Regions from separate parts of the Lysinibacillus fusiformis genome, predicted to be linked through region 1. Evidence: predicted binding sites of a transcription regulator. Region 1 holds the regulator's gene; the other holds the start of a gene.
The links. Region 1 encodes CtsR, which represses protease genes until heat stress. Its sites were predicted from a motif close to ATGGTCAATAAAGGTCAAACA; they were not measured.

Region 1 (16,942 bases):
TAGACAATGTGAAGGTAGCCAACCATTCTCTTGCTAAGCATTCAATGTGGTCTTCTATTTTTCGTTTGCCAAACCATTTCAAAGGTGAGGCCGAAATGGAAAATCAATCAATTGAGTTCTTAAAAATCTTTGGCTTAGATGTCTATAAGGATGAGCTGGCAAAAAATTTGCCATACGGGATGCAGCGTCGTTTAGAAATTGCTCGTGCGTTAGCGGCAAATCCAAAACTACTACTATTGGATGAACCAGCAGCAGGGATGAATCCACAAGAAACACACGATTTAATGGAGTTAATTGCATTTATTCGTAAAGAGTTCGGCTTAACAATTTTGCTGATCGAGCATGATATGAGCTTAGTCATGGGAATTTGTGAACGCATTTATGTACTCGATCATGGACAATTAATCGCTGACGGGACGCCAGAAGAAATTCGCAACAATCCAAAGGTAATAGAAGCGTACCTTGGTGAGGAGGTTATCGGCTAATGCTAAAAGTACAAAATATCGATGTTTATTATGGCAACATCCAAGCATTAAAGGGCCTCTCTTTAGAAGTAAACGAGGGTGAAATTGTAACGTTAATCGGAGCAAACGGTGCTGGAAAAAGTACGCTCTTAAAGACATTGTCAGGTTTATTGAAGCCAAAAGGCGGCATTATTGAATACGAGGGCTTCTCTATTGCTGGGAAAGCGGCACAAACTATTGTGAAATCAGGGATATCCCACGTTCCAGAAGGTCGTCGTGTTTTTGCCAATATGTCCGTTGAAGAAAACTTAGAGCTTGGAGCATATCTGCGTAATGATAAAGCAGGTATTAAAAAAGATATGGATCATGTTTTCGAGTTATTTCCACGATTATTAGAGCGTCGGAAACAGCAGTCAGGCACATTGTCTGGTGGGGAACAGCAGATGCTTGCGATGGGTCGTGCTTTAATGGCCAAACCAAAGCTATTATTAATGGATGAACCTTCGATGGGTCTTGCACCGTTAATGGTTAAAAATATCTTCAATATTATTGAGCAGGTCAATAAAGAAGGAACAACCGTATTACTTGTTGAGCAAAATGCTAATATGGCATTATCGGTCGCTAACCGTGCATATGTACTTGAAACGGGACGTATCGTTCTATCTGGTTCAGCAAAAGAGCTACAAGAGAGCGAGCAAGTAAAAGCAGCTTATTTAGGCGGATTATAAAAATGGTAGGGCATCTCATTTATGAGATGCCCTTTTAGTGTTGAAAAACAAAACAGTCAATTGAAAGGTAGAAATGGATTGCCGTTGCAGGCTACTTGCTTTCCTGTGGGCGAGCCGCTTCGTTTAGAGGCTTGTCTGTCCTGCTATCCCACGGAAGTCAAGTAGCCTTCCACTCCAACCCACTAACTTTTTAGTAAAGGTGCTTACTACTCATTTTATTGAGGGGTGTCGTAACGAATCACTTCTACATATTGAAAATAAGAGTCTATCCTACAAATAATGGGCAGTTTTGTTCACTACCGCTAGTATGAAAGATAAGGAAAAGACACTTTTGCACATGGTTGATTGGAGTGACGCTGGTGGAACGGAAATCAACCCCTCGCCTTCCTCCGTTAAAATCACTTTTTTCATGCATGATGAAAGAAAATCAGAGGTAGCATTTCTACTTTACTTTTTGGTAAGGTTGAAAAAAGGAGTGATGCTTTTTGAAGAATTCAGCACAATATTTTATTGAACATTTAAAGTTAGCCGAACATCCAGAAGGGGGCTATTACATTTCATCATTTCGTGCATCAGACGATATAGCCGTGAGAGATGTTCAGAGGCCCATTTATACAAGTATTTATTTCCTCTTACGCTCACAAGATATTTCCCATCTACATCGCTTGCAATCGGACGAGCTATGGTATTATCATGCAGGCAGCCCACTAACCGTTCATATGATTTTCCCAGATGGTACATATGAAGCGAAGAAGCTTGGTTTGAATTTAGAAGCAGGGGAAGTACCCCAAATTGCAGTGCCAAAGCATACAATTTTCGGTTCGTCGGTGAAAGAGTCTGATACGTTTAGTTTAGTTGGATGTATGGTGGCGCCAGGCTTTGACTTTGAGGACTTTGAATTGTTTACACAGGAAGAGCTTTTAGCAGATTATCCTCAGCACGAGGAAGTCATTCGTAAAATGGCCTACAAAACAATTGAATAGAAAAATAGCCGTCTCAATTATTTTGAGACGGCATGATTTATTCACCATAATATTTCTTCAGGATAATTAAGTTGAATTTGAATATCATGCAATGCTTGTTTCGTTGCAATAGCTGCTTCCATCAGGTGGGATTTTAATGCTACATATTCATGGTCCTCTATCATTAATCGTACAGCAAATGCCGCTAAATGTGCTTGACGTTCCTCTTTACTTAATTCGATATATTCTAGATTCAGAACATCCACGTATTGTGTTGCAAAACGGAAGGTAAATGGATTTTTGGCATGTAACATTCTTAAAAACACAACATAATCTTCTTCACTCACCTCTTGTTCCAAACAATCAGCAATAGCCGCTTGAAATTTGCGTATAATAGCTATTTCATGATTCCACATAGAAGCATTGTTTAATTTTTGGTGCAGATCAATAAAATCATTTAATGCGATTGCACTAAAGATAATTTCTGGCCAAAGAATTTCTGTTGAAAAATAGACATTCTTATTTGGAAAGATTAATTCATGTTGTGTTAGAACACTTTTATTAAGTCCATTACTAACAAAATCTAGGTGATGTTCGCCAAGCATAGCATGTCTTAGTTTATAGCAAACGCTTAAAATACGTAGTCGAGGACCCTGATAATCATAGTATTTATTTTCATCACCAGTTACTTTATAAATAGCATTAATTAGTTCATCTAAATCCCAATAATCGGCGCTAATTCGAACTCCTGTTAGTTGCTCTGTGCTTTGAATGGATATCATAGTCCTCGTCCCTCCTCTTGAATGCCTATTTGAGTGTGTAATTAAGTAGTTTGAATAGTTCTGTTCGTTCCTTCTCTGTTAAATCACGCCATTGCCCCACCTTTAAGTTACCAAGCTTAATATTCATAATACGAATACGTTGTAGACGCTTAACGGAATACCCTAGTGCAGAACACATTCGGCGAATTTGGCGGTTTAAGCCTTGCTCTAAAATGATTTTAAACACCTTATCTGAAATCCTTTCCACATGGCATGGTAAGGTTGTTGTATCTAAAATATCGACACCACTACCCATTTTTTGGATAAATTGTGTCGTTATAGGCTTGTCAACTTGAACAATGTATTCTTTTTCATGATGATTTTCAGCACGTAGAATTTTATTGACGATATCGCCATCATTCGTTAATAACAATAACCCCTCTGATTCCTTATCAAGACGTCCGATATGAAAAATACGCAAGGGATGATTGACAAAATCAACCACATTGCCTTTTATATGTCGCTCTGTTGTACTTGTAATACCAACAGGTTTATTTAGAGCAATGTAAACAAGTTGTTGTTCTTTCTTTACCTCTTTTCCATCAACGCAAACAATGTCCCCTGCTTCAACTTGACTACCAACTGTCGCCAGTTCCCCATTAATCGTTACTTTTCCTTCTTCTATCCATTTATCAGCGCCACGACGAGATATGATGCCTGTTTCACTTAAATATTTATTAATACGCATAATGTTCTCCTATATTTTATATTATTTTTAAGTATACCTTAACGCCATGCTTACAGTGAATGCTAGAAGCTTTTCTAGCAAAAATAAATTAGTTGGAAAAGTTTTTGAAAAAGTTGAAATTATTTTATGTTTCTGACAATATATTAGATGAGAGGGTTTCTATGAAAATATTGTTATTCCGATATAAAATAACGTTTTTTCTAGATAGTTCTCATTAAATTGTGTAAAGGGGAGAAGTAAAATGGTTTATGCATTTCCAAACACTGAAGGATCGGTAGTTCAATTCAAAGAGAAATATGATAATTATATTGGTGGCGAATGGACACCCCCAGTGAAGGGTCAGTACTTTGATAACGTTACTCCTGTTACTGGACAAGTTTTTACACAAGTAGCACGTTCCACAGCTGAGGACATTGAACTTGCATTAGATGCAGCACATGCTGCTAAGGATGCATGGGGCAAAACATCACCGACAGAACGCGCAAACATTTTACTTAAAATTGCGGACCGTATCGAGCAAAATTTAGAAAAGCTAGCCGTTGCCGAAACATGGGATAACGGTAAAGCGGTACGCGAAACATTAAACGCAGACATCCCTCTTGCAATTGATCATTTCCGTTATTTTGCTGGGGTATTACGTGCTCAAGAGGGCTCAGTAAGCCAAATTGATAATGATACAGTTGCTTATCATTTCCATGAGCCAATTGGTGTAGTTGGTCAAATCATTCCTTGGAACTTCCCATTATTAATGGCTGTATGGAAGCTTGCACCAGCACTTGCAGCTGGAAACTGTGTCGTATTAAAACCTGCAGAGCAAACACCAGCATCGATTATGGTGCTTTTAGAATTAATAGAAGACCTACTACCTTCAGGTGTCATTAATGTTGTGAATGGATTTGGCTTAGAAGCAGGGAAACCGCTTGCATCAAATCCACGTATTGGTAAGATTGCCTTTACAGGTGAGACGACGACAGGTCGTTTAATTATGCAATATGCTTCTCAAAACCTTATTCCAGTAACATTAGAATTGGGTGGTAAGTCACCGAACATCTTCTTTGAAGATATTATGGATAAAGATGATGCCTTTTTAGATAAAGCTGTTGAGGGCTTCGTACTATTTGCTCTAAACCAAGGAGAAGTATGTACATGTCCTTCACGTGCACTGGTTCAGGAATCTATTTACGATAAATTTATGGAACGCGTATTACAACGAGTAGAAGCCATTAAAGTTGGCAACCCACTTGATCCAAACACAATGATGGGTGCACAGGCTTCTAGTGAGCAAATGGAAAAAATTCTTTCTTATTTAGATATTGGTAAGCAAGAAGGTGCAGAATGTCTAATTGGTGGAGACAAAAATAATGTAGGTGAAGGCTTTGAAAATGGCTACTACATTAAACCAACTGTTTTCAAAGGGCATAATAAAATGCGTATATTCCAAGAAGAAATTTTCGGACCAGTTGTTGCTGTCACAACATTTAAAACGAAAGAGGAAGCATTGGAAATTGCGAATGATACATTATATGGATTAGGTTCCGGTGTTTGGACGAGAGATATTAATACAGCATATCGCTTCGGTCGCGAAATCCAAGCTGGCCGTGTTTGGACAAACTGTTACCACGCTTATCCTGCACATGCTGCATTCGGTGGCTACAAAATGTCAGGTGTTGGTCGTGAAAATCATAAAATGATGCTAGCTCATTACCAACAAACGAAAAACTTATTAGTGAGCTACAGTGAAAACAAACTTGGTTTCTTCTAAATCGTAGGGAGGTGCATGAGCGTGGTTGAACGTGTATTAGCAACGGAAGAAGCGCTGGCACTAATCGATCTATTAAAAGAGAAACATGGGCCCGTTATGTTTCATCAATCGGGCGGATGCTGTGATGGCTCCTCGCCAATGTGTTATCCAGAAGGCGACTTGCTAATAGGTGATCAGGATGTGTGCCTTGGTGAGGTTGGTGGTGCTTCCTTCTACATGCACAAAAATCAATATGATTACTGGAAGCATACACAAATCATATTGGATGTGGTGGATGGTAGAGGTGGCATGTTCTCACTTGAGGGCGTAGAAGGCAAACGATTTCTAACAAGGTCAAGAGCCTTCACATCAGAAGAGTTACAAGAGCTAGGGTTAATTTAACGAAGTATTGGTACAGCGGCAAAGTTTTTCTGCCGCTGTTTTTTATCTTGAGTCAGAAATGTTTTTTGTATGGAAAGTGAAGCGTTAGGACACAAGACTTTCTATTTTTTAGGAGAGATCAATAATTGTTTCGGTAGTTCAAGTGTCCTCTGGAAGCCTCGATATTAATTTTTATGAAAAAGAGTATGTAAAGCGATATTTTTCGATGAATTTCGTAGAAAAAGGAATAGATTTAATCGATCCTTTAAGGTCATAGCAAATAATAGTTTTCTTGTGGTTTTTGCTAACATCGGCAATGCCTCCTTTTTAGGTTGTTAATATTTTCTATTAAATCAAATAAAGTAAGTAACATACATTAAATTATGTTTACTTTTTATGTTAATTGTTACAAAGAGGGTGAATCTTTCTTACATTATGTAACGTAAAACGAGTAAAGGAGTGTGCTAACTATGGATTATGTGATGATTGAAAATGAATTTGCAACTACGGTAGAGGATGTATCAAAAGCTGCAGGATGGACAGTGGACCGTAAAATTGTTTTAGCTATTGCTAGTACATTTGTAGCGTCAGGAAAAACTTTTGATGCAGCGAAGTATAAAAATGTTTTACAAGAAATGAAGAAGCAATCTTCATGGATGTCTCCTTTACGAACAACAGTTGGGTATAGTATTGCTGCCAATTTGATGGAGCAAGATGATGCTGAAAAGGCAGTAAAGAATATACTAACAAACGTGAGCATCTTAAAGAAAGCAAAATTCAGAAGTGGCAATTTTAGCTATATCGGGGCACAATTCTTGACAGAGGATGAAAACGATAAAAAGGCGCATGCACAGGCAGCTAGAGCCTTATTTGATGCTATTCGTAAACATCACCCATTTTTAACATCTTATGAGGACATTCCTTATGCAATATTATTAAGTAGTCCATCTGATGATGTTGAGCTGCGTGCGGAAACAATGAATCGATACTATAAAGAACTACGAACATATAATTTTAATGCTGGTAATGAGCTCCAATGGCTTTCACAGGTATTAACATTTTTATCACCACAATTTGATGGTCAGCTAGTACCAGATGTTGTAACACTTCGTGATACGCTCAAAAAGCAAAGTGTGAAAGTCAAGGCCATGCATTATCCTTTACTTGGCTTTTTAGCCATACTTAATCTGAATAAAGCGCAACTTCAAGGGATGATTGATTTATATCATGAATTAAAGGCCATGAAATTATTAAAATGGCATCATGAATTTGTGCTCTTTATGGCTGTACAAATTGCTATTTATGATATGGCCAAGGTGCAAAAATCTTTGTCCATGACCATTATGTCTTCGATAGAGTTATTAATTCAAGCACAGCAAGCAGCAATGATCGCAGCGGTTAGTGCAGCCGCCATTGCATCTAGTTCAAGTTCTTCGTGATAGAATAAAGAAGAACTTAATTATTTGGAGGTGCATTTGAAGGATGAAGGAAACAAAACTGTGGATTAATGGTCAGTGGCAAGATGCAGAGGAAAGCTATGAGCTAGCTTCTCCATATAGCGGTGAGGTTATTGCTCATGTAGCAAAAGCATCTATTCAAGATGTAGAGAGAGCTATCGAAGGTGCACAGCAGGCATTCCAATCGTTTAAAAAAACAACAGCCTACGAACGTGCCGAAATATTATATAAAGTTGTTGATAGAATGCGACAACGAAAAGAAGAACTTGCAGAGATTTTAACCTTAGAGGCAGGAAAGCCTTTAGTCGCAGGATTAGCGGAAATTGATCGTACAATCGCAACCTATCAATTTGCAGCAGAGGGAGCTAAACAGTCAAAAGGTGAGACTGTTCCAATGGATGCAGCCCCTGGAGCAGGGGATCGAATAGGCTGGACAAAAAGGGAACCCTTAGGTGTGATATCGGCCATTACGCCATTTAATTTTCCATTCAATTTAGTGGCACACAAGTTAGGTCCAGCATTTGCAGTAGGTAATACGGTTGTATTAAAGCCAGCAACACAAACACCACTAAGTGCTATCGTTATGGCTGAAATTTTCCGTGAGGCAGGATTACCAGATGGAGCATTGCAGATTGTGACAGGAAGTGGAGGCGAGCTTAGTGATACACTGGTCACACATCCATACGTCAAAAAAGTAACGTTTACAGGTAGTGGTAAAGTTGGTTTGAGAATCAAAGAAAAAGTCGGTTTACGTAAAGTAACTTTAGAGCTAGGTTCCAATGCAGCAGTAATTGTCGAACCCTCTACGCCAATAAATAAAATTATCAGTCGTTGTGTAAGCGGTGCTTTTAACTTTGCTGGACAAGTATGCATTTCGTTACAACGTATTTATGTGCATTCTTCCATTATTGATGAATTTACTAAAGCATTTGTTGCAGAAACTGAAAAGCTTATAGTTGGAGATCCATTAAATAAAACTACAGATGTCAGTGCCATGATTAATTCAAACGAAGTGGAACGCATCAGAGAGTGGATTGAGGAGGCACAACAACAGGGTGCCGTGATTGCAACTGGGGGCGTATTTACAGAACGCACTTTAACACCAACAGTTATGACGAATGTGACAGCTGATATGAAAATTGTCTGCCAGGAAACATTCGCACCAATCGTCTCAATTGTTTCATATGAAACATTAGACGACGCAATTCGACTAGTAAACGAGTCGGACCTTGGCCTAAATGCAGGTATTTACACGAATATATTGTCAGATGCTTTATATGCAGCAGATGAATTACAAGCTGGTGCTGTCATTATTAATGATATTCCGACATTCCGGGTAGATAACATGCCATATGGTGGTGTAAAGATGAGTGGTTATGGACGTGAAGGAATTAAGTGGGCAATAGAGGAAATGACTGACATGAAATTTATTTCGATGAAAAAATCGTTCTAAATTTGCATCAGCTCTTTTTCTGCGATACGATGACGAAAGAACATCATGAGAAGGGAAGTTGCAAGAATTATGCCAAACAACGCTGTACCAATGAGCCAATCTCGTACGGTTCAATCGCGTCTCGTATTACCCCCAGATACAAATAATCACAATTCTATTTTCGGTGGAAGAGTGTTAGCTTATATTGATGAAATTGCTGCTATTACAGCAATGAAACACGCAAAAGGTCTTGTAGTGACAGCTTCTATTGACTCGGTTGATTTTTTATCCGCTGCACATGTAGGAGATATTCTTGAAATTGAGAGTATTGTTTCGTCTACAGGACGTTCTTCAATGGAGGTTTATGTTCGCGTTGTTTCTCGCAATATTGAGACTGGCGAGGAAAAATTAACGACAGAATCATTTGTCACGATGGTTGCAGTAAATGAGGAAGGGAAACCAGTACCAGTTCCTTCGATTTACCCTGAAACAGATGAAGAAAAGCGTTTATTTGAAACTGGGCCAGCAAGACGAGAGCACCGTAAACAAAAACGTGCATTGCCGCATTAAGGAAAAAGGGAACTCCAAATGAGTTCCCTTTTTTTACATATTTAGCTCATTGACAACATTAATGAGTGAGTCAGAAGAAGAGGAGACTAGCGTAGCCCCTTGCGATAATTCCGTAATTAAATTAGAAATGGCTGAAATATCTCTTGATGTATTTACATATTGTTGTTGAATGCCAGAAACTGCATCAGCAATATCATTAAATGACTTGGATAAACTTTCTTGTGTATTGACACTATGCTGAATTTTTTGATCGACATTCACAACTGAATTAGCCATTGTCGTAATATTACTTTCCGTTTCCTTAATGAGGTGAGAAACATTTTGTACGGCGTTTTTAGTTTCCTCAGCAAGTTTACGCACTTCCTCAGCTACTACCGCGAAACCTTTCCCATGTTCTCCAGCTCGAGCAGCCTCAATAGAAGCATTTAATGCTAATAGATTTGTTTGATCAGCAATGCCTGTAACAAGCCCAACGATTTCGGAAATTTTTTGAGAAGAGGTACGTAATTGATTCATCGTTACCTCAAGACCGTTGACACTTTGCAAAATAACTTGGATTAAATCATTTTGTTCTTTCAACTGCTGTTGGCCCCGTCTTGATTTTTCTTGTGTATCTGCTACGAAGCTCAATCCTTGCTTGGTCGCTACAGCAATATCATCTGTTTGCGAGGAAATCACTAATAATGATGCGGCCGTTTCTTCACTAATGGCATTAAGCTCCTCTGCAGTACTTTGAATCGTCGTTACAAGGGAATTTTTTGTTGCATCAGCTGCTGAGCGAATACGTTCTTCCTCTTTTTCATATGCCTCAATCACAAGTTGTTGCTCAAAGTTAATGATTTTACAAAAAGCATTTATAGCACGAATAGCATCTGTTTTGGAAATATCTACTTCGTTCACAAAGTTTGCGAAAGTAGTAGTGAGTGACTGAAATGAGGCAATATACCATTTTGACTGCAAGCCAATTCGAACGTGGGCCTCAGCAATGGCTTTTCGTTCAGCAATGTAGGCATCATTAATACGACTTTCAAAAATGTCACTTAAATGTTTATGTAACGTAATCTTCAAACGATCAATATGTGATGTTCTATTAATAATATCAAGTAAATCTTGGCTCAAACTAATGGCTACATAAAATTTCTCCACCATTTCAGGAATTAAGTCTTTAGCTAAAGGCTGTAGTTGCTTAATGATGGCTAAATCTTCAAGTGTTAAATTTAAAAGTTGTAATTGTTTTTGAAGATTGGGGTGGTTCAATACATCTAATTGTACACCGCTCTTAAAATTTTCAGGTGTTAATGTAATTGAGTAGCTAGAACTACTGTTTTTTGAAAACCAACTCATTATTATTTGCTCCATTCTTAATATCCATAATAAATTGTAAGTAAATAAGCACTTTTAGAATTTGTTAGGTTTGTAAACTTAATAAATAAATGGGATTAAATCTATTTTACTATTATTTGCTGAATATTTGGTTAAAAAATTGGTTATTTCTTTATTTTTTTACTTTATTGTTAGTCCAAATGGTGAAGCGATGTAGATTTGAATTTAAAATAGGAAACCTGTAAAATACGAACTGTTTAGTAATAGAAAAATTGTACGTAAAAAGAATAGGAGGAGGGATGGTATGGAGAAAAAACGTTTTAAATTTGTTATTCCAGTCATGGTGATTGTCGCCATTGGTTCCGTTTATATGCTACGAAACTATCATGCTGAGGTACCAGATGTTGATCAATTATTAATTACAGTATGCGCATCTTTAGGATCAGGGGTACTAGCCTACTTTTTATTTCCACAGCAGGGCGATAATAAAATTGATGACAGAGGACCGTATTAATAGATTGAAAAAACTGCTCGTTTGCGCAACAAAACGAGCAGTCTTTTTTATGGTTTAAATAGTTTAAACCAGCCCTTATGTTTAAAGATGGCCAACATAAAGATAACGATAATAATCATAATCCCAAGTACAATAAAATAGCTATATTGTCCATGAAGCTCCGGCATATTATCGAAATTCATCCCATACACACCAGCAATGAAGGTAAGTGGGATAAAGATTGTTGAGACAATTGTTAAAGTCATCATAATACCATTCATGCGACTAGAACTCATAGCCATATAACTATCCCGCATATCCGCTGTAAGCTCTCGATTGGATTCAACCATCTCTGTTAGCTTAAGTAGATGGTCATAGATATCTCCAAAATAAGCTCTTTCCGATTTCTTTAGTGAGAAACGGTAAGAATTAAGAACGCGATATAAAAGATCACGCATTGGTAAAATAGTACGTCTTAAGTCAAGCAAGTCACTACGGAACTCGAAGACAATCTTCATGGCATTTACGTTGCTTTGGTATGTAAGTTCACCTTCTAATGCATTTAGATGATCTTCAATTTTGTAAACGAGTGGAAAATAACTATCAACAATTTTATCAATGGTTTGATACGTTAAGTATACGGTACCGCGCTCCCAATTCTTCGGTTGGTTTTCTAGCATCTTCTGCACCTTATCTATTTCAGGGACAGGACTTTTATGGAAGGTTACGATAAATTTATTGGAGGCAAATATATTAACCTCCTCCGCAGCTAACGTCTCTTCGTTTACTCGATGAATGACAAAAAAATGAAAATCATCATAAAAGTCGAGCTTCGGACGCTGTAATCTCATTAAGCAATCCTCAATAGCAAGAGGGTGAAAGTGAAAAAATGTATCCAACAATGATTCTTCATCGGCTGTAGGACAATTAAAATCAACCCAATACCATTCAAATTCTTGCTGATGTATCTCTTCTAATGGAAAATCCTTTAACAGTTGTTGTTGTTTTGTAATGCCAATGGTGCTTATCACGGTTTTCACCTCAAATTATTTACTACAAAATATAGTTAGTGCTCCTCTTTAAAGCATACCCAACCACCAAACAAAGTAGTGGCAAAAAATCTAGAAGGTTTTGTAAAGCCTGCACTTTGTAAAAGTGTTAAAATACCCTCTTCACTCATAAAAGAAAGAGAGCGAATGGATTTCTCCATCTCTGCTACATCAGACACAGAAAGTCTAGTATGTTGTAGCCAATAGGAACGCCATAAATCAAATTGTAGCTCTGTTTCTAAAGAGCCTTGCTGACCATACTTTGCAACAAGGACAAATGGTGCTCCAGGTTTTAAATATTTTGCTATTTCTTTTAATGTCACCAGCTTTTCTTCATCATCCCGAATAAAATGCAAGACGAGAATACAGCTTGCTGCATCATACTGTGTGGAGGGCAGCGGAGCATCGAGTATTGTAGCCTGATGGAATGACATATTATTAGGTAGAGCGAGCAAACGCTCTTTAGCTATGTTAAGCATGGATTCTGATGGATCAATGCCCGTGAATGACCAGTGTGGTCTTCCTTCTGCAAGCTGTAAAATTTCATTGCCACTCCCTGCACCCACAACTAACATGTTAGCATTTTCTGGAAGTTTGGAATGATAAAAGGTTTGTATTAAACGCAGCATGGCATCATAACTTGGCAACGTACGGCGAATCCCCTTTTCATATTCATTTGCTAATGTGTTGTTAAATTCCATCTCTCATCACAGCCTCTCAAAAAAATTTTTAAAAATCCTTTTTAATGTGAAACTATTGCGGGTATAGTTCCGTAAATAGTAGTACATAAAACATAGATAAAGTTCAAAGAAAGGGTTGATATATATGGAGACTAAATGGTCTAAAGTAATCATACACGCAAGTGCATTTTTTGCGCCATGGTTAGTGCCCATTATTTTCTTTTTAATTAGTTCGGATGAGGAAGTTAAGGCAATTTCTATTCAAGCATTGCTATTCCAAATTGTCATGGGCGTTTTAATCGCTATCTCTGTTGTTTTAAGCTTCGTCCTTATTGGATTACCATTTTTAATCATTTTCGGCATTATGCTATTTGTTGTACCGATTATCGGTATTGTAAAAGCATTGTCTGATGAACCTTGGCGTTATCCAATTGTTGGTCGCTGGGTATAATTTTCATAGACGCAAGTATATGCTAGTTGCATATGCTTGCGTTTTTTCTATGACTAATAAGGGTACATTAGGTATATGAGGAAATTATAAAACCGTACACAAATGATCGAAAAGGTGTTATTTTCGGCGCTTAAAAAGGTATTTTCAAGACTTTCCACTTTTCTATGGGCGAAATCATTGCAATTTTTTTCAAGCGTTTTGTATAATATACTCAAAGAAAGTCAAAGATAGTCAAAGTCAGTGAAGCAAGCGAGGTGTATTCCTAAAATGCGTAATATATCAGACATCATAGAAGGTTACTTAAAGCAAGTACTTGAATTAGGTGGAGAAGGGCATATTGAAATTAAACGTAGTGAAATCGCTGATAAATTTCAATGTGTACCATCACAAATAAATTATGTCATTAATACAAGATTTACTGCCGAGCGGGGTTACCTTGTTGAGAGCAAACGTGGTGGTGGTGGATACATTCGAATTTTACGTGTCCGCGCGAATTCACAGATTGATTTAATCGACGATGTTCTCAGGCAAATTGAAGGTGGGGCATCACAAACGATGGCAGAAGATTTGGTTTATCGACTGATTGATGAGCAGGTAATTTCAAAGCGAGAAGCGAAATTAATGTTAGCAGCAATTGATCGCTCCACGATCGACTTGCATCTCCCATTAAGAGATGTCATTCGATCAAAAATATTGCGAGCAATGCTGACAACAATTAAATATGAACAGCAAAAATAGTGAGGTGATGGAAATGATTTGCGAACATTGTAAACAACGTAATGCGACAGTTACAGTAACACAAGTTCAAAGTGGGCAAAAGGTGGAGCACCATTATTGTGACGTCTGCGCCTCACAATTCCATCCATTTCATGCAGAGTTTAAACAAGAGCCAGTATCTATTCAACAGTTATTGTCTAACTGGTTTGGCTCTCCTACATGGCAAAAGGTGGGGGAAAAACAACAGGTACAACCACAACAGCAAACATGCCCACAATGTGGATTTTCGTATAAGCAATTTTTAAAAGAGGGAAAATTCGGGTGCCCAAGCTGTTATGACACATTTAGTGAACATTTGCCGAAGCTTTTTAATCGCATTCAGGCAGGTCCACAACACATTGGTAAAATGCCTGGTGCTCGCAGCAATGTGTATGTTATTAAAAAGCAAATAGAGGATATCCGCAAGCGTATGAAGTCCGCCGTAGAGGAAGAACAATTTGAAGAAGCGGCGAAGCTACGTGATGAAGTCAAAGAGCTAGAAAAACATCTACAATTTGAAGGTGGTGATGTGTCATGATGATTGAATCATTTTTAGAGCGTGCGACGCCAACCTGGATGCATATCAAAGATGATTACTCAGATATTGTCATTAGCACACGGATACGCCTTGCTCGAAATTTAGATGGGTATCGTTTTCCATTAGCCTTTTCAGAGAATGAGGCATTGCAGGTGGAACAGGCCGTTACACATGCTGTAAGCGATAGCCCAACGCTTCAAAATGATTATGCTTATTTTGCTATAAAGGATTTAACGCCTTTACAGCGTCAAATTCTTGTAGAAAAGCATTTGATTAGTCCGCAATTGGCTAAAAAAGAGCAAGTGGGTTCTATACTACTTTCTGAAGATGAATCCGTTAGCATTATGGTGAATGAAGAGGATCATTTACGCATTCAATGTATGACAGCAAGTTTTCAACTTCAAAGTGCCTATGAACAAGCAAATAAGATTGATCGTATCCTAGAGAAAGTATTACCGTATGCTTTTCGAGATACTTTTGGTTATTTAACAAGTTGTCCAACGAATATTGGTACGGGTCTACGAGCGTCCGTCATGATGCATTTACCCGCTCTTACACTAACGGGGCAAATGAATCAAATTATAAATGCCATGACACGCTTAGGGATGACTGTAAGAGGTATATATGGTGAAGGAAGCGAAAATTTAGGGAATGTTTATCAAGTGTCTAACCAAATTACACTTGGAAAGACAGAGGAAGATATTTTAGCAGACATACAAAGTGTCGCTGAAAAGATTATTCAAAAAGAACGACATGCAAGAGGTAAATTAATGGAAAAGGCAGAGCTTGCTCTAGAAGATAGAGTATATCGAGCTTTAGGCACCCTTACACATGCGAGAATTTTGACAAGTGAGGAAGCCGCGACTTGCCTATCTAATGTTCGTCTAGGTGTAGATTTACAGATGATTGATGGTATACAAGCAACAACCTTAAATGAATGTGTTGTTTGTATGCAACCAGGTTTTTTACAGCACTATGCAGGTGAGGTACTGCCACCTGCTGAACGAGATCGTGTACGAGCGGAAATGCTTCGCGAGACATTATCTCAAGAATATGCGAATAAGCCTATAAATGGGGAAAAAGGAGAGGATTTATATGATGTTTAATCGTTTTACACAACGCGCGCAAAAAGTATTACAGCTTGCTCAGGAAGAGGCTATTCGTTGGAAGCACGAATCTATCGGTACAGAGCATATACTATTAGGGCTTATACGTGAAGGCGGCGGTATTGCTGCGAAAGCGTTAGAAGCCATTGATATTAGTCCTCAAATGATTGAAGCTGGAATTGAAGAATTAGTTGGTAAGGGCAAAGAAGATGTCGGTCCAATCGTTCACTATACGCCAAGAGCTAAGAAAGTAATTGAACTGTCTGTTGATGAGTCACGTAAATTAGGTCACTCCTATATCGGCACAGAGCATTTATTATTGGCGCTTATACGTGAAGGCGAGGGTGTGGCAGCTCGCGTTTTAAACAATGCGGGAGTCGGCTTAAATAAAGCTCGTCAGCAAGTATTATTGCTATTAGGTAATAACGATAATGCACAATCTGGTCAACAAGCAGCTCAAGCTGCCAATACACCAACTTTAGATAGCCTAGCACGTGATTTAACACAAATTGCACGTGAAGGTACATTAGATCCTGTTATTGGGCGAAGCAAGGAAATTACACGTGTGATTGAGGTTTTATCGCGTCGTACGAAAAATAACCCTGTATTGATTGGTGAGCCAGGTGTTGGTAAAACAGCGATTGCTGAAGGATTAGCACAGCAAATTATCAATAATGAAGTACCAGAAATCCTTCGTGACAAACGTGTCATGACACTAGATATGGGTACGGTTGTTGCAGGTACAAAATATCGTGGTGAATTTGAAGACCGTTTGAAAAAAGTGATGGATGAAATTCGCCAAGCAGGTAACATCATTTTATTTATCGACGAATTGCATACATTAATTGGTGCAGGTGGTGCTGAAGGTGCGATTGATGCATCGAATATATTAAAACCATCTTTAGCACGTGGCGAGCTTCAATGTATTGGTGCCACAACACTTGATGAGTACCGCAAGTATATTGAAAAGGATGCAGCTTTAGAGCGTCGTTTCCAACCAATCCAAGTGGATGAGCCGACAGTGGAAGAAGCTATTCTAATCATTCAAGGCTTACGTGATCGTTATGAAGCACATCACCGTGTAAAAATAACAGATGAAGCGATTGAAGCAGCGGCAAAAATGAGTGATAGATATATTTCAGACCGCTTCTTACCCGATAAGGCGATTGACTTAATCGATGAAGCAGGTTCTAAAGTACGCTTACGTTCATTCGCAGTGCCACCGAACTTAAAGGCACTTGAGGATAAGCTTGAAAATGTTCGTTCTGAAAAAAATGCAGCTGTATCAGGTCAAGAATTTGA
Region 2 (16,942 bases), 950 kb from region 1:
AATTTTTAATCTGATGCTTGGTTAATTCAAATGGTTGACACCCTAATTGTTTACTAAAATACAACAGCATCGTTTGCCATTCACTCGTGAATAAAGAGATAGACGCTCCTTCTTGCACTGGAATACCAATGTATGGCGGCATAGCAGTAAGAGAAAGATTTAATTCATAGCAATTGCGTAAAAATGGATCTTGTGCCCCCTTCTTATTATGTAAAAGACGACTATACGCAAATTGCCTACAAGTCTGTTTATAGAGCTGCCAATAGCTTTGAAATTCTTCTTTGGTAATACGCTTTGGTATATAAAAAGGAAAATGCTGTTGATTGACCGGAATTTTTTGTACTTTGCCTATGAAAGTATGCCCGTGAACATGAAGAAGATTCGTCCAATAAATAAAATGGGCTGTCACCGCGTTGTACGTCAGTAAATAAGGCAAATCTGTTGTCGTTGTTATAAATGCTTTTTGCAGCAATGGGGAGATTCTAATTTTTCTGATGCCGTTGATTGCTTCTTTGCTTTGAGGAGTTTGAAAAAGCCAAATTGCTTGTATATCGTTTTTTTCATAGCCCATTGTTCGTTGATGCCATTTTTCATGAGAGATTGTGCTACATTGAAATTCAACTGCGAAATGCCCCTCATCGATTGTAACGAGCAAATCAGGGCGCTGAGAAAGCTGCTTTAAAAATGGCTCTAGTTCCACCTGATGTCCATTTTTTTTGAACCACTCATATAATTGCATTTTACCTTGTAAATGTAGTTTAGATTCACCTTCTGCGAATAGCTGTGAACATTGATTTTTAGTGAAGTGGGCAAAGTGGGGAATATTATAGTTACCTATTTTCAATTGAACTTGTTCCAAACATTGAGGACAAAAAAATTTCATCTGCCGCCTATATCGCTGTAAAGCTTTCCTCGTATATTGATATGGGAGAAATAGCTGCTGTTGATTGTTATAGGCAATAAGCATATAATCAGCTCCTTTTTAGCCAACTATAATAGAATTGGGTTGCACGAACAAAAATAAAGCCGTTTTTTCTTGAAATTTTAAAAATGCGACCTTATTCAAAAATCCATGATGTTGAACGCATAAAAAAGGACTGTAGCAAAACTCGATTCTTTTACGAGTTTCACTACAGTCTAAAATAATTAGGTGATTCATTGCTTATGCAAAGTATTTTCGAACTGTTTCAAAGCAATTGAATTCCATAATTTTTTCACCGTACTCCTCTAGACGATGAATTGTAAAATTAGATGGTGTTAAAAATTCCTTGATAACTGCATTTCTATCATGACGATTTAAATCCTCATCTGCGTTTCCGAAATCAACAACTAGATAGTACCAATTTTCATATTTGAATAATGAGGAATCCACTAATTCGTCTGTCATTCGTTTTGCGACAGGGATTAACTCATCAATATCTTTAAATTTATAAACATAAATGTCTGTATCCATAAATAATTCTGACTCATCCATGTCACCAAATTGAGTTAGTTGGCTAAGAAGATCCTCTCCAACTTCATCGAATGGTGCAAACATATCTTTGTGTTCATCAAAATTCGAATGACCATCTAATGTTTCACCGTCTTTTAAAATATGTGCACGTGTGACAATGATTTCTAAGCCAACTTCAGATGCATTGATATGAATCCAAATCGGACCCTCTACATCAAAATAATCCTCCGTGTTTACTTCATCAATCATATCCCAAAAAAGTTGCTCACCCTTTGCTCGATTGTACCAAATTTCTTCACGACTATAGCCGCGATCCTCTATATCATTGTACGTAATAAAGAGCTTGAGTGTATTTTCATTTACACGTTCGATGTCCACTAGACCTCATCTCCCTTCACTGTCATATGTCGAAAAACAGTTTTGTTTCATTAGTATGCTTTTATTCTTTGTTTTTAACCTTCATACTGCATTTGTTTTTCAACCTTTGACCACACTACAGTAAAACCATCGAGTAACCGTAAACATGAATTTTTGTATTCACAGTTGTCTCTAACTCTATTGTATGCTGTTCTGTCATAAAATGAAAAGGATATACACCGTTTCACAGAAGATATTTGAATTATTGAAATTGTAGTAAACTATTTAACTTAAATCAAGTTTAACATACTTTTACGGAAATATATGACTTTTCCCTATTAATTATTATACTTCATATAGAAGGTTTTACAGAAGTAAAACATAAAAAAAAGATGTCACAACATGCATTCCACATCTGTAACATCTATTACATATATTATTCAGAATAGAAAGGTTTAATTCACCATTCGTTGCGCTTCTTGTAATTGATATGCTCGAACTTTTCGAGGTAAGAAACGACGAATTTCATCTTCATTGTAGCCAACCTGTAGACGTTTTTCATCTAAAATGATTGGTCTACGTAATAAGCCAGGATATTCCTGAATTAATTCATATAAACGTTGTAATGGTAAACTTTCAACATCCACATTTAATTTTTGGAATATTTTTGAACGAGTAGAAATAATTTCATCAGTTCCGTCTTCTGTCATACGTAAAATTTTTTTTATTTCACTAATGCTGAGCGGTTCAGAAAATATATTACGTTCTGTATATGGAATTTCGTGCTCCTCTAACCAAGCTTTCGCTTTACGACAAGAGGTACAACTTGGTGATGTAAATAGGGTTACGATCATTCTGACACATCCTTTCATTTCGAATCATTATCTATAAACCAGAACCAGTGTGTTAAATTAGAATTAATGTAATGTAAAATACACAGTACCATTATACAGTACTCCGCTGTATTTGAATATAGTTCCAATAAAAAAAGTCTGAACCTATCCCTAAATATTCTGTCTATTTATACAGCTTTTTAATGTAGTGTATTTTCTTCAAACTTATGTGCTACTACTACCATTCCCACTTTTCAAGCATTTTAAACATCCAAACATCTATCTTACTTGTTCTCATTTAAGAAAAATAAACGAGAAAATTGTCAATTCGACGTGTACACCTCAACAATATTTTAATAAAAAAATTTATATTTATAACAAAATTACATAACAAAAAAAGCATATAATTTTTTCTCGAAAAAAAACACCGTCAAAAGTCTGACTTTACATAAAGAAATCTTTATAATATAATTCTTTGCAATCAAATCAATTTGAACAATTTAAATTGAGAAAAACGCTGACGAAGAGTAGTACATATGCTAATTCACGTATAGAGAGTCTGTGGTTGCTGCAAACAGATCGTGGAGGCATGTGGAATGGACTTCCGAGTTAGCTTTGTGAACGCTTCTTAAAGCTAATAGCAAAGCTCGTCCCTTCACGTTACGAAGCTGAGTGGCCTTTTTAGGCAAGCTGGGTGGTACCGCGGATTCAAACATCATTCGTCCCTTCATTAGAAAAAATCTAATGAGGACGCATGATGTTTTTTTGTCTTCATCAAACAGATTGAAAGATGAAGGTAACGCTGCTGACAATTGTCACAGAATTTGAATTCGAGGAGGAAATTTTAATGACAACTATTTTTTCTGGCGTACAGCCTACAGGTATCGTAACTTTAGGGAACTATTTAGGAGCATTCAAGCAATTCCCTGCACTACAAGATGAAGGAAATGCGGTTTATTGTATCGTTGATCAACATGCCATAACTGTTGCACAGGACCCTAAAGAATTACGAGAAAGTATTCGTAAGCTAGCTGCTACCTATATTGCTACGGGCATTGACCCTAAAAAATCTACGTTATTCATCCAATCAGAGGTGCCAGCGCATGCTCAGGCAGGATGGATGTTACAATGTGTTGCGTCTATCGGAGAGCTAGAACGCATGACACAATTTAAAGAAAAATCACACGGTAAAGAAAGCGTATCTGCTGCTCTTTTAACATACCCACCTTTAATGGCTGCAGACATACTACTTTATAACACAAATATTGTTCCTGTCGGCGATGATCAGAAGCAGCATATCGAACTGACTCGTGACCTAGCAGAACGCTTTAACAAACGCTTTGGTGATGTTTTAACGATTCCAGAAATTCAACTACCAAAAGCAGGCGCTCGTATTAAATCCTTACAAGAGCCAACAAAGAAAATGAGTAAATCAGATCCAAATACGAAAGCGACAATCCGTTTATTAGATACGGCGAAAGAAATTGAGAAAAAAATTAAATCAGCCGTTACAGACTCTGACGGTATCGTTGCATTTGATGTGGAAAATAAACCAGGCGTTTCAAATTTATTGACAATCGAATCGGCTATTTCAGGTATAGCGATTGAAGATTTAGTCAAAAAATATGAGGGAATTGGATATGGTGGATTCAAGCAAGGTGTAGCAACAGCAGTGATTGAACACCTAACACCTATTCAAGAAAAATTCTATCATCTAGTAGAATCATCCGAATTAGATGTCATTCTAGATGAAGGTGCTGAAAAGGCGAATGCGATTGCTAGTGCTACATTAAAACGTATGGAAGATGCCATGGGTCTTGGTCGCGCACGTCGCTAAACTTACGGCTTGTCTGAGGATCGATCAAAGCCTAGATCAAGCACAACTGCACAGATGATAATACAGGCTCCTACCGCCATATAAAATTCTGTTGTTTGAAAAATAAACTTGAAAACAACCTTCCATGAATAACCTAGTGTGCGGTAATTTAAATACAATATGAGATTCCCTACTGAGAGGATCATTAAGCCATAACTTACTAAAAATAAAAAGAGACGAAACATCGTAGTGGCATCCTTTCTATTTCTTCTTACTTATCATTTATTCACAAAACTATAAAAAAAGACGTCAGCCATTTAAATTCGGCTGACGTTTTTTATGTTTACATATTAGGCTTCATATTTTTTGAATAGAAGACTTGCGTTGTGACCACCAAAACCAAGAGAATTACTCATTGCGTATTGAATACTTGCCTCTCTTGCTTCGTTTGGAACATAATCTAAATCACATTCAGGATCAGAATCTTTTAAATTGATTGTAGGAGGTAAAATCCCTTCTTTAAGGGCTAATGCTGTGAAAATCGCTTCCACACCACCAGCTGCTCCTAATAAGTGACCCGTCATCGATTTTGTAGAGCTCATTGCAAGCTTATACGCATGCTCACCAAAAGCAGTTTTAACAGCTTGTGTTTCAAATAAATCATTGTATGGCGTACTCGTACCATGAGCATTAATATAATCAACTTGTGATGGCTCTACGCCACCATCTGTTAACGCTTGCGTCATCGCACGTGCTGCACCTTCACCCTCTGGAGCTGGAGCCGTAATGTGATGTGCATCACCTGTTGCACCATAACCTAAAACTTCAGCATAGATTTTGGCACCACGAGCTTTTGCATGTTCATATTCTTCTAAAATAACGATACCTGCACCTTCTCCGATAATAAAGCCATCGCGGTTTTTATCGAATGGGCGACATGCTGCTTGTGGGTCTTGATTTAATGATAAAGCTGTATTGGCACAGAAGCCTGCCACAGCCATTGTTACGATTGGTGATTCAGCACCACCCGAAATCATTACATCTGCATCCCCACGTTCAATTACTTTAAAGGCATCCCCTATAGAGTTTGTACCCGAAGCACATGCCGTTACAGAGCAAGAGTTAATTCCCTTTGCACCAAAGTGAATAGAAACTTGGCCCGAAGCCATATCAGGAATCATCATTGGAATAAAGAATGGACTAACACGTCTTGCACCACGCTCTTGGAATGTTAAAAATTGTTGTTCATATGTTTCCATTCCACCGATACCAGAGCCAATCCATACACCTGCACGTGGAGCTAGCTCTTCATCAATTGTTAGCTGTGCATCTTCCATAGCCATAATGGAAGCAGCTAATGCGTATTGTGTGAAACGATCCATTTTACGTGCTTCTTTACGATCAATATATTTTTCAATATCGAAGTCCTTCACTTCTGCTGCGATTTTTGCTGCAAAAAGATCTTTATTTAAACGTGTCAGCTCACCTATGCCAGATTTACCAGCTTTAATGTTTGCCCATGTTTCTTCGATGCTATTTCCTAGTGGTGTAACTGCGCCAATTCCTGTAATTACTACTCGTCGTTTACTCATTGTCTTACTCCCCTCAAGCATTTTTCCTACTTATTTTCCCCATCTCATGGCTACGGCACCCCATGTTAAGCCGCCACCAAAACCTACAAGGACTAATAAATCATCCTCTTTAATCTTACCTGCTTCGAGCTCATCTACCAAGGAAATCCCAATAGATGCTGCTGAAGTATTTCCGTATTTATGAATCGTTTTTGACATTTTTTCTGGTGGTAGCTCTAATCGTTCACGAGCAGATTCCATAATTCGTATATTTGCCTGATGCGGCACTAAAAAATCAACATCTTCTTTTGTTAATCCCGCTTTTTCTAATACATTAACAGCCGATTCACCCATTTGACGCACAGCAAACTTAAACACTTCACGACCATTCATCGCAATTGTGTCTTGCTTCGATAAGTAAAGATTCTTTCCGCCTGTACCGTCTGCACCAAGTTCGAATGATAAAATACCTCTACCTTCAGATACTGGCCCAACGATAGCTGCACTAGCACCATCGCCAAATAATACAGCTGTATTACGATCTTCCCAATCAACGACTTTCGACAGCTTTTCTACACCTACTACTAAGACATATTTATAAGCATTTGCCTCAACAAAATGCTTTGCTGTCACTAAGCTATATATAAATCCTGCACATGCTGCTGCTTGATCCATCGCTGCAGCATTCACTGCTCCGAGTTGTTCCTGAACCATACATGCTACACTTGGAAAATTTTGATCCTGTGTGACAGTTGCTACAAGAATTAAACCAATTTCCTCAGGCGTAATCCCCGCATTTGCAATAGCTTCTTTTGCAGCAGCTACTGCTAAATCTGAAGTTTCCTGATCATCTGCCGCAAAATGACGTTCTTCAATGCCTGTTCGAGTACGAATCCATTCATCCGAAGTATCCATTATTTTTTCCAAATCAAAATTTGTAACGACCTTCTCAGGAACATATTTGCCTATTCCTATAATACCAGCGTTCATATAGCAACCCCTCAGCTTTCTTACTATCAATTATTAGTAACTGGTCATAATTATAACGCATACAAAAGGAAAGACGCAAGATGATTTAAATTTTATGTGTATGAGCGTGGTGTTGTTTCATTATAGAGGTGAAGGAATTTGATGAAATGGGGTTCTTTTATTTTAGAGGGTTTATTATCCTTTGTTGAGCAGTTTCTTTAGTTTTTGGAGCGCTTTTAGTGAACCTAGAGCGGGGTTCACCTATTTTGGAGCGGTTTCTCTCCACCTTTGAGCGGGGTTCTCCCTTTTTGGAGCGCTTTCCATCCATCTTTGAGCGGGGTTCTCCCTTTTTAGAGCGCTTTCTCTCCACCTTTGAGCGGGGTTCTCCCTTTTTAGAGCGCTTTCTCTCCATTTTTGAGCGGGGCCCTTCTTTTTTAGAGCGCTTTTCATCCATCTTTGAGCGGGGGCCTTCTTTTTTGGAGCGCTTTCCATCCACCTTTGAGCGGGGTTCTCCCTTTTTAGAGCGCTTTCCATCCACCTTTGAGCGGGGTTCTCCCTTTTTAGAGCGCTTTCCATCCACCTTTGAGCGGGGGCCTTCTTTTTTGGAGCGCTTTCCATCCACCTTTGAGCGGGGTTCTCCCTTTTTAGAGCGCTTTCCATCCACCTTTGAGCGGGGTTCTCCCTTTTTAGAGCGCTTTCCATCCACCTTTGAGCGGGGTTCTCCCTTTTTAGAGCGCTTTCCATCCATCTTTGAGCGGGGGCATCCTGTTTTTGAGCGCTTTCTATCCGTTTAGGAGCGGATTTCCACTATTTCTGAGCCCTTTTCACCAGCTTAGGAGCGCATTCCCCTATTTCAGAACCATTCCTAAATACTTTAACACCACCAAACATAAAATACAAAAACACATATTTGTTGTGACAAAATCGCCATGTTTCACATAAATGGTTCATTTTTTTTTGATTTATGTTATGATATGATAATGAATATGAGTAAAACCTTATGATGAAAAAAGTTCGGTTGAGGTGAAATTAATGCAATATATCGTAACATTCATATGGTCATTCCTACTAGTTTCTATGTTAAACTACGTAGTCAGCTCTGTACTTGGTGTACCATTTGATTTCAAAACAGGGGCAATCGTTTCGGTTGTATTCTCCATCCTTATCTTTATTATTGGAGCAATCATTCCAAACGACCCTACACCAGAAGCTGCAGACCATCATTAATTCAGCTAGAAAAAACCTGTTCAGCTTCATGCCGAACAGGTTTTTTCTGTTATTTCTCCACAACACATTGGCCATCGCGCATTTTTACATACAATGTCTCCTCTGGTAAAACTTCTCCGCGTAAGAGTTCTTTAGCAACGGCTGTTTCGATATGTCGCTGTACAAAGCGTTTTAGTGGTCTTGCTCCAAATTGGGCATCTGCGCCTTGCTGTACTACCCAATCAATGACTTCTTGCTCGACAGATAAAGTAATTTCTTGCTCTGCCACACGTTGAATCAATTGCTCCACATACTTCCAAGCAATCGCTGTAAAATGTTTAGTAGATAAAGCATGGAAGAAGATGATATCATCCATTCGGTTTAATAGCTCTGGTTTAAAATGTTGTCTTAGAGCTGTCATGACTAAGTCTTCTACAGTAGCATCATTTTCTTTTGCTTCCATTAAATAACTAGAACCAATATTCGAAGTTAAAATGACCACTGTATTTGTAAAATTCACCATACGTCCCTGACTATCTGTAATGCGTCCATCATCTAATATTTGCAATAAAATATTCGCCACATCAGGATGAGCTTTTTCAATCTCATCTAGTAGCACCACAGAATAAGGATTTCGGCGAACGGCTTCTGTTAGTTGTCCACCTTCCTCATAGCCTACATAACCTGGAGGAGCACCAACAAGACGGGACACACTATGTTTCTCCATGTATTCACTCATATCAATACGAATAAAGTGATCCTCTGAATCAAATAACTGTGCAGCAAGTGCCTTGGCAAGTTCTGTTTTACCTACACCAGTTGGGCCTAAGAATAAAAAGCTACCAATAGGTCGGTGTGGATCTTTGATGCCTGCACGTGCACGCCATACAGCTTCTGTCACTAATTGAACAGCTGTATCTTGCCCAACCACACGTTCATGTAATGTATCCTTTAAACGTAAGAGTTTTTCACGCTCACCCTCCACTAATTTTGTAACAGGAATTCCTGTCCAACGTGAAACGATCGCAGCGATTTCATCTGCTGTTACCTCTTCACGTAAAATGCGAGATTCTGCACCGTTCTCTAATTCCTTTTCAAGTGCCTGAATGTCTTTTTCAAGTGTCGGAATTTTACCATGACGTAATTCAGCAGCTTTATTTAAATCATATTTACTTTCCGCCTCATCTAAATCACGACGATATTTATCCAATGTTTCCCGTTTTTTCTGGATATCGTGAAGCTTTTCTTTTTCTGCTTCCCATTGTTGTCGCATGCCCTCAGAGGATTTTTTTAACTTTGTTAATTCCTCACGTAATTGCTCTAGACGTTTTTTACTTGCCTCGTCTTTCTCCTTACGTAATGCCTGTTCTTCAATTTCTAGCTGCATAATACGACGAGTGACTGCGTCTAACTCCTGTGGCATGGAATCAATTTCCGTACGTATCATTGCACAAGCCTCATCAATTAAATCAATCGCTTTATCGGGTAAAAATCGCTCTGTAATATATCGATTGGATAGTTCTGCTGCCGCAACAATGGCTCTGTCATGAATACGTACGGCATGATGCAACTCAAAGCGTTCTTTTAAGCCACGTAAAATGGATACTGTATCCTCTATAGAAGGCTCACGCACTAGTACTTGCTGGAATCGGCGTTCTAACGCGGGATCTTTTTCAATGTACATACGATATTCATCTAAAGTAGTAGCACCAATACAGTGTAATTCACCACGTGCTAGCATTGGCTTTAGCATATTTCCTGCGTCCATAGCGCCATCTGTTTTTCCTGCGCCTACGATCGTATGAATTTCATCAATAAATAGAATAATTTGTCCTTCTGAATCTTTTACTTCTTTTAGCACACCTTTTAAGCGTTCTTCAAATTGCCCACGATAGCTTGCACCAGCGATTAGCGCACTCATATCCAGTTCATATAGCACACATTCTTTCAAGCCTTCTGGTACATCACCTTTTACAATACGCTGTGCTAAACCTTCAACAATCGCTGTTTTACCAACTCCTGGTTCACCGATTAATACAGGATTATTTTTCGTTTTCCGTGTTAAAATACGAATGACATTCCGGATTTCTTCATCACGCCCGATAACAGGGTCCATCTTGCCATTTTTCACTTCTTCAATTAAATTACGTCCAAATTGCTCTAATGGTTTTTTATTGTCTGTTTGTTGAAATTGCATAGCTAGCACTCCTTTACTTTCATGTTTCTCATTATTTATATACCCTATCTTATTCATTTGAAAAAGTTTGACCTTTTTTGACTAACTTTATTTTACATCACTCGACAATGCTTAGCAAAGAAATTGCACTAAATTTTTTTCACTTATTATGGAAATCTACGTTATAATAATGATATGTTTCTATGTTTTAGTATCGAAATCCACTATCCTTTTGTAATAATCGCCATTTATTACAAAAAGAAAGCGATGTGTTGGAGATATGGTTTTAATGGATAATATGTTTGAAAAAATTAAGGATCTTTTTCAAAAGCATGGTGTTTTTATCAAAGTGAATAAAGGAAATAAAATTTTTCTAGAGGGAGAACGGGCAAAAGAAATTTATTACATCCAATCAGGTGTTATTTCGATTAGCCAAGAATCCGAAACTGGCAAGGAATTAACCATTCGTATTTGTGGTCCTGACAGTATAATAGGAGAAGGTTCATTATTTTGTAATCTCGTCTATAATTCGATGACTGCCAAAGTTTTAGAACCCTCTACGCTGTATGTTTTGAGTCGTAAATCTTTGGAGCATTTACTAGAAGAGCAGCCGACAATTATGGTGGAATATATGAAGTGGTTGCAAACAGAAAACTTAAAGCATCAAAGTCGTTTGCGTGATTTAGTGTTAAACGGTAAAAAAGGTGCTCTATTTTCAACGCTCATTCGACTTTCCAATACGTATGGTAAACCTTTAGAAAATGGCTCGATTTTTATTGATTTTCAGCTAACCAATACAGAAATTGCGAATTTGTGTGCAACAAGTCGTGAAATGATCAATCGCATGCTGAATGATTTAAAAAAACATGAGATTATCACTTTTGATAAAGGATTTATTACCATTCATGATTTACAATTTTTAAAAAATGAAATTGCCTGTGAAAATTGTCCATTACAAATATGCCGTATCGATTAATTTCGTTACAAGCAAAAACCCTGCTTATTTTTGAATAAGCAGGGTTTAATATTACATTTTAACGTACACCTAATGCCATTTTTGCATAGCGTGACATTTTATCTTTTGACCAAGGTGGATTCCATACAATATTCACATTTGTACTTTTCACTTCAGGAAGTTCACCTAATGCTGTATTTACTTGATCCACAATGACTGGTCCAAGTGGACAGCCCATCGATGTCAAGGTCATTGTAACAGTTGCGACACCTTCATCATCTAAATCCACATCATATACTAAACCTAAGTTAACGATATCAATGCCAAGCTCAGGGTCAATTACATTTTCTAAAGCACCAAACATGCTGTCTTTCATATCTTGATCCATTCGTATTTCTCCTTCCATCATAGTGTTAACCTTATCATAGCAGATGCATCCTGTTATGCCAAATGCTGTGCAAGCCATTCTGTTGCTGCTAGCATACCGTCACGCGGTACGGCATGTCCAGCTCTTTTGTTCACCATGAACTTTAAATATTCAGGGTTTGCTTGATAGTATTCCCGTAATGTTTCATAAAATTTATACGTTTCGTTGAAAGGAACTGTTTTATCTAATTCACCATGCCAAAAGAATACAGGGCGACCCGCGAATTTTTCTGGTGTTAGACTGACATCATATTTAGCAAGGACATCATTAATTTTTTCTACGTCTTCCTCTGACATAGGCCAGTTTACTCCGCTTTTAGCAAATTGTTGTAATTGATATTCACCCAATTTAATAAAACTAGGTGCGCCCATACATATTGCAGCTGTTTGTATCCAATCATAAAGCTTCAGACAGCCTGATGTCACGATGCCACCCATTGAGGTACCTGCTATGCCAATATTATGACTAGCTAATAATTTTTTATTCTTTAATTCATCATATAATTGTTGTACTTCATGAATAGAATTTAAAACAATGTCCCAAAAATTTAAATTCATTTGCATTTCCGTTAGGCCTTCGCTACGCTCACCATGAAATTTTGCATCTGGCAATAGGACACGCACCCCTTTATGCACCAATTGGTATGCATAGTGTAAGTTATGTTCTTTTGCACTCATAAAGCCATGCAAAAAAATGACTACCGGGGTTTCTTCATTCATCTTGTCTGTATGTATATGTAATAAAGGAATATTTCCCCACACTTCTTTTTCTACAAACATTATTGTCACTCCCAACTATTATCTCATCTTTATGTTAGCAAACTTTTTTCACTGTGACAAAATTTTGACGAATGTAAGACAAAGAGATACTATTCAAACTATAGGAAAGGGGCAACGAGCTATGAAACCGCATTTAATCGTATTAGACTTAGATGGAACTTTATTAACAGATCAACAACAAATTTCTGCAAAAACAAAAAAAACATTATTGCAGGCTAAGGAACAAGGGCATCAAGTGATGATTGCGACGGGACGTCCATACCGTGCAAGCGATCTTTATTATCATGAACTTGGGCTCACTACACCCATTGTTAATTTTAATGGCGCATATGTGCATCATCCTAAAAATGTCTCTTGGCAACATATGCACACACCAATTGATTTAAGTGTCGTACATGATGTTGTTGATTCTATTAACAGTTATGAATACGAAAATATTATCGCTGAGGTAAAAGATGATATTTATGTCCACACAGAAGACGATCGTATTTTAAATATTTTTAATATGGGGAATCCAAGAATTACACTTGGTGATTTATACACACATCTCTTGGAAAATCCCACAAGTTTGCTGATTCAGGCAAATGAAGCCAATTCGGTTATTATACGTGATCATTTACAGGCAGTGCATGCTGAAGTCATCGAGCATCGTCGCTGGGGCGCACCTCTTCATATTATTGAAATTGTGCGTCGAGGTTTAAATAAAGCTGTTGGCATAGCGCATGTGGCAAAAGATTTAGGTATCCCACGTGAGCGCATTATCGCGTTTGGCGATGAAGACAATGATTTAGAAATGATTGAATATGCTGGACTTGGTGTAGCGATGGGGAACGGTATCTCAAGTCTTAAAAACATTGCAAATGAAATAACTGCAACGAATAATGATGATGGAATTGCAAAAATACTCATCGATCGCTTGAAATTATCATAGTTAAGTAGTAAGTTCAAGTTAACATTCCATTTTTACCAGTTTAACTTTATTCAGTGGTACCCCTTCCATTTATAGTGAGTATCTACTGAAGAAAGTTAAAAAGCTTTAAAAGTAAGTTGAAATTAGGGGGACAAGAGAATGAAGATTTTTACGGATAGTGGATGTGATCTACCAAAATCTTACTATGAAGAAAATGATGTCGTGCTACTCCCTTTACGAGTGCAATTGAACAACAAAGAATATGAAGATGTGATTGCAATTGATTCCAAAGAGATCTATGATGCAATACGCAAAGGTGCTCAGCCAAAAACATCACAAGTGTCACCTGAGCTCTTTTTGAAGCATTTTGAGGAGCTAGCCAAAAATGATGAAGAAGGTATTTATATCGCGTTTTCATCAGAATTATCAGGCACATATAGTACTGCTCAAATGATTCGCAATCAGGTACTTGAGCAGTATCCTTCCTTAAAACTAGCCATTATCGACTCAAAATGCGCATCACTAGGACATGGCCTTGTCGTGGAAGAAGCTGTACGACTGCGAAATATAGGAGTATCCTTAGAAGATATGGCCTCTAAAATAAATACCCTTGCACCTCAGGTCGAGCATTTATTTACAGTAGAAGACTTAGATTACCTTGCAAAAGGTGGTCGAGTATCAAAAGCCAGTGCATTTTTAGGCGGCCTTCTTAGTATTAAGCCTATTTTAAATGTAGAAGATGGCAAACTTGTACCGATTGAAAAGTCGCGCGGTCGAAAAAAGGCACTTAATCGTATGTTAGATTTAATGCAGGAGCGTGGCGGCAGCTTTACAAATAAAATCATAGGTATTAGCCATAGTGATGATGCTGCCTTTGCAAATGAAGCAAAAGCCTCTATCCAGGAGCGTTTTTCACCTCAAGCTGTGCAAATTACTATGATTGGCTCCGCAATTGGTTCACATGTAGGACCAGGGACTATTGCGATTTTCTTCACAAATAAAAGCTTTGAAGGCTAATAAAAAGCATGCTAGGATGGCTCCTAGCATGCTTTTTTCGTTGTGCTATTATTGTTGGACGTCTTGCTCCTGACGGCGAACTTTTCCTCGTTTAATGATGATGACTACAAAACCAATAAAGATCAACCATACTAAGCCTAAAGCCACCATATAGGGCGTGTTTAAGCCTTCATCATTGCGAACCTGATAAATCTCGACCATTTCTCGATCTAAAATAACAGGATAAACTTCTTTTTCATTTATACGAACTTTTTCCTCATGTAAAATCCCGTTCAACATTTTCCCTTCACCAAGTTGTTCAGGCGTTAAGTCGACGCGTTGTGTTTTACCAGTATTATTAACCATGATTACCCACTTTTCTTCATCAGAAGTACGTGTAAAGACAAGAAGGCCATTTTCATTTGTAATGACTTCAAAATCACCATTACGCAAAGTAGCTGATTGATTACGTAAAGATTGAACATTTTTAATATAATCAATCAGTTCTTCATCTGTTTTAAAGTTGTAAAACTGGTGTGTATCTGGTTTGGCTTCCCCATTCATAGCAATTTCGGTACCATATTGTACGACAGGAATTCCTGGTAGCATAAATAATGCACCCATCGCCATTTTTAAGCGTGTAGGTGGGAACATATTTTCATTAGCAGAGTCGAATGTAAAACGATGAGTTTCAAGCGAATCCACCATAATTTGTGTCGGTTTTTCTCCTGTAAAAGGTTCCATTAATTTAGAGGAATCCATATCCACGTTTTTAAACATATTACGATAGATATCTGCCGTTACAGGTGAGAAAGTTGCATCAAAGTCAGCATCACTTTCTTCATTAGCAATGACATAAAGGGACGATTTTGTCTCTTTTAATGCGGCTATCATTGCATTGATAAACGCTGTATCAGCCCCTGCAATATTTGTTAAACGAATACCACCGATGTCATATGTAGAAACAAATTCAGTTACTGCTTGAATAAGTGCCTCTTGCACATCTTTATTCGCTAAATCCCACTGTACTTGTCCATTATTCGTAGATGCAACCCAATCTGCTTTTGAAGCATCCTTTGCCCACTCATGATTTGGACTCACATTTGTAAGTGGAAAATCAACCATAATAGACATATTTTTAGCTTTATAGGCCTCTACAATACTTTGGAATTCTTCCGTTGTTCCAAAATGACGTTCGATTGTAGTATAGCTTGTTGGCATTGAACCATCGTATTTCTCTGTAGAAAAAATAGGTCCAATGGAAACAATCGTATAGCCCATCTCACCGATAAATTTCAGTTTATCCTGTAAACCTGTAAAATCGCCTCCCGCAAATTTCGAAGGGTCCTGCGTATTTGTATCAAAATCGTTTGTGCCCGAGCCATTAAAGAAACGGTCAACGAGTAAATCATAGATGCTCTCTTCTGCTATCGTTCTAGTCGCTGATTCATCCGCATGGGCTACTGGTATAGTAGTTACGAATGAAGTTGCTAATAAAAGTGATGCAGCCGTTGCACTTATCCACTTCTTAAATTTCACTGTTATTCCCTCTCTTTCAAACCAATCATCGTCATTTTACCAAATAACTCAGTCACGTCGCTATCTTTTCCAAAGATTTTGCGAAAATGCGAAATGAATTACGGCAAAAAGGTGTCAATTACGTCTTCATTTTCGGTTACAAAATAAAAGCCGTGAAGCAACTACTACTTCACGACTTTTAAATCATTATGCTAAGAAATCTTGACCCATTGGTAGTTTAAATCCTAGGAACAAAGTGATTAATAAGAATACTGCAAATAAAATCCAAAACATACCTGTTGGTTTATTTTTCTTTTGGCGCACTAATACCATTTCCATCATACCAATTACAAGTATGCCACCTAAGAATTTAAAACCGTAAAGCATACCTTGACCATAGTCCATTGCCTCGATAAATAATGCTCCACCTGTGATGATTATTAATACATAAAACAGACGTAATGTCATATGTAAGCCTTTTGATTGCTTGCCCATTAGTGCCGCAATTAAAAAGATAACAATAGCCACTACCCACGTAGTAATATGCAAATGCGTTTGGCTAGTTAAAAAACTCATGTTTGTCCCACCTCATTCTTTTTCTATCAAACTCTATCCTACCATGCGATGGAAAGGGTTTCAAATATTACAATAGTGTTCACATAATTTACATCAATTAAGATTCTACATCGTTAGATCTAACAGCTTTAACTTCTGTTACCTTCCCTTAAAGAAGTAAAAAATCCGCGGAGTATGGACTCCCGCGGATTGATATCATCATTATTCAAAATGGTTGACTAATGTACCGATTCCTTGAATGGATACTTTTACTGTATCTCCAGCTTTTAAGAATTGTGGCGGGTTCATACCTTTGCCAACTCCTGCTGGCGTACCTGTTAAAATAACATCTCCTGGCTCTAATGTCACATGCTTTGATAGGATGGATACTAGTGTTTCAACAGTGAACATCATATCTTTC

Region 2: the regulator CtsR is predicted to act here: its motif matches at 10,467-10,487, upstream of JTI58_RS12715 (ATP-dependent Clp protease ATP-binding subunit).

The regions. Positions count from the first base shown of each region.
Region 1 covers NZ_CP070490.1:1,652,159-1,669,100, reverse strand. The annotation lists gene JTI58_RS08330 (ABC transporter ATP-binding protein) at 1-485, shown strand, start outside; gene JTI58_RS08325 (ABC transporter ATP-binding protein) at 485-1,192, shown strand; gene JTI58_RS08320 (cupin domain-containing protein) at 1,678-2,175, shown strand; gene JTI58_RS08315 (DUF6904 family protein) at 2,217-2,936, opposite strand; gene rluF (23S rRNA pseudouridine(2604) synthase RluF) at 2,962-3,663, opposite strand; gene adh (aldehyde dehydrogenase) at 3,905-5,425, shown strand; gene JTI58_RS08300 (DUF779 domain-containing protein) at 5,447-5,806, shown strand; gene JTI58_RS25065 (hypothetical protein) at 5,971-6,096, opposite strand; gene JTI58_RS08295 (DUF4003 family protein) at 6,256-7,224, shown strand; gene JTI58_RS08290 (aldehyde dehydrogenase family protein) at 7,268-8,695, shown strand; gene JTI58_RS08285 (acyl-CoA thioesterase) at 8,765-9,244, shown strand; gene JTI58_RS25215 (methyl-accepting chemotaxis protein) at 9,278-9,922, opposite strand; partial or broken gene JTI58_RS25210 (protoglobin domain-containing protein) at 10,043-10,588, opposite strand; gene JTI58_RS08275 (hypothetical protein) at 10,872-11,081, shown strand; gene corA (magnesium/cobalt transporter CorA) at 11,129-12,091, opposite strand; gene JTI58_RS08265 (class I SAM-dependent methyltransferase) at 12,127-12,810, opposite strand; gene JTI58_RS08260 (DUF4870 domain-containing protein) at 12,935-13,240, shown strand; gene JTI58_RS08255 (CtsR family transcriptional regulator) at 13,508-13,978, shown strand; gene JTI58_RS08250 (UvrB/UvrC motif-containing protein) at 13,992-14,534, shown strand; gene JTI58_RS08245 (protein-arginine kinase McsB) at 14,531-15,640, shown strand; gene JTI58_RS08240 (ATP-dependent Clp protease ATP-binding subunit) at 15,630-16,942, shown strand, end outside.
Region 2 covers NZ_CP070490.1:2,604,706-2,621,647, reverse strand. The annotation lists gene JTI58_RS12760 (competence protein CoiA) at 1-967, opposite strand, end outside; gene mecA (adaptor protein MecA) at 1,163-1,831, opposite strand; gene spxA (transcriptional regulator SpxA) at 2,266-2,661, opposite strand; T-box leader at 3,152-3,373, shown strand; gene trpS (tryptophan--tRNA ligase) at 3,491-4,480, shown strand; gene JTI58_RS12740 (YuzI family membrane protein) at 4,483-4,704, opposite strand; gene fabF (beta-ketoacyl-ACP synthase II) at 4,810-6,051, opposite strand; gene JTI58_RS12730 (beta-ketoacyl-ACP synthase III) at 6,082-7,020, opposite strand; gene JTI58_RS12725 (hypothetical protein) at 7,178-7,747, opposite strand; gene JTI58_RS12720 (YjzD family protein) at 8,032-8,226, shown strand; gene JTI58_RS12715 (ATP-dependent Clp protease ATP-binding subunit) at 8,276-10,402, opposite strand; gene JTI58_RS12710 (Crp/Fnr family transcriptional regulator) at 10,671-11,357, shown strand; gene JTI58_RS12705 (metal-sulfur cluster assembly factor) at 11,416-11,724, opposite strand; gene JTI58_RS12700 (prolyl oligopeptidase family serine peptidase) at 11,778-12,542, opposite strand; gene JTI58_RS12695 (Cof-type HAD-IIB family hydrolase) at 12,664-13,473, shown strand; gene JTI58_RS12690 (DegV family protein) at 13,612-14,469, shown strand; gene JTI58_RS12685 (alpha-amylase family glycosyl hydrolase) at 14,518-15,987, opposite strand; gene JTI58_RS12680 (YisL family protein) at 16,174-16,542, opposite strand; gene JTI58_RS12675 (fumarylacetoacetate hydrolase family protein) at 16,744-16,942, opposite strand, start outside.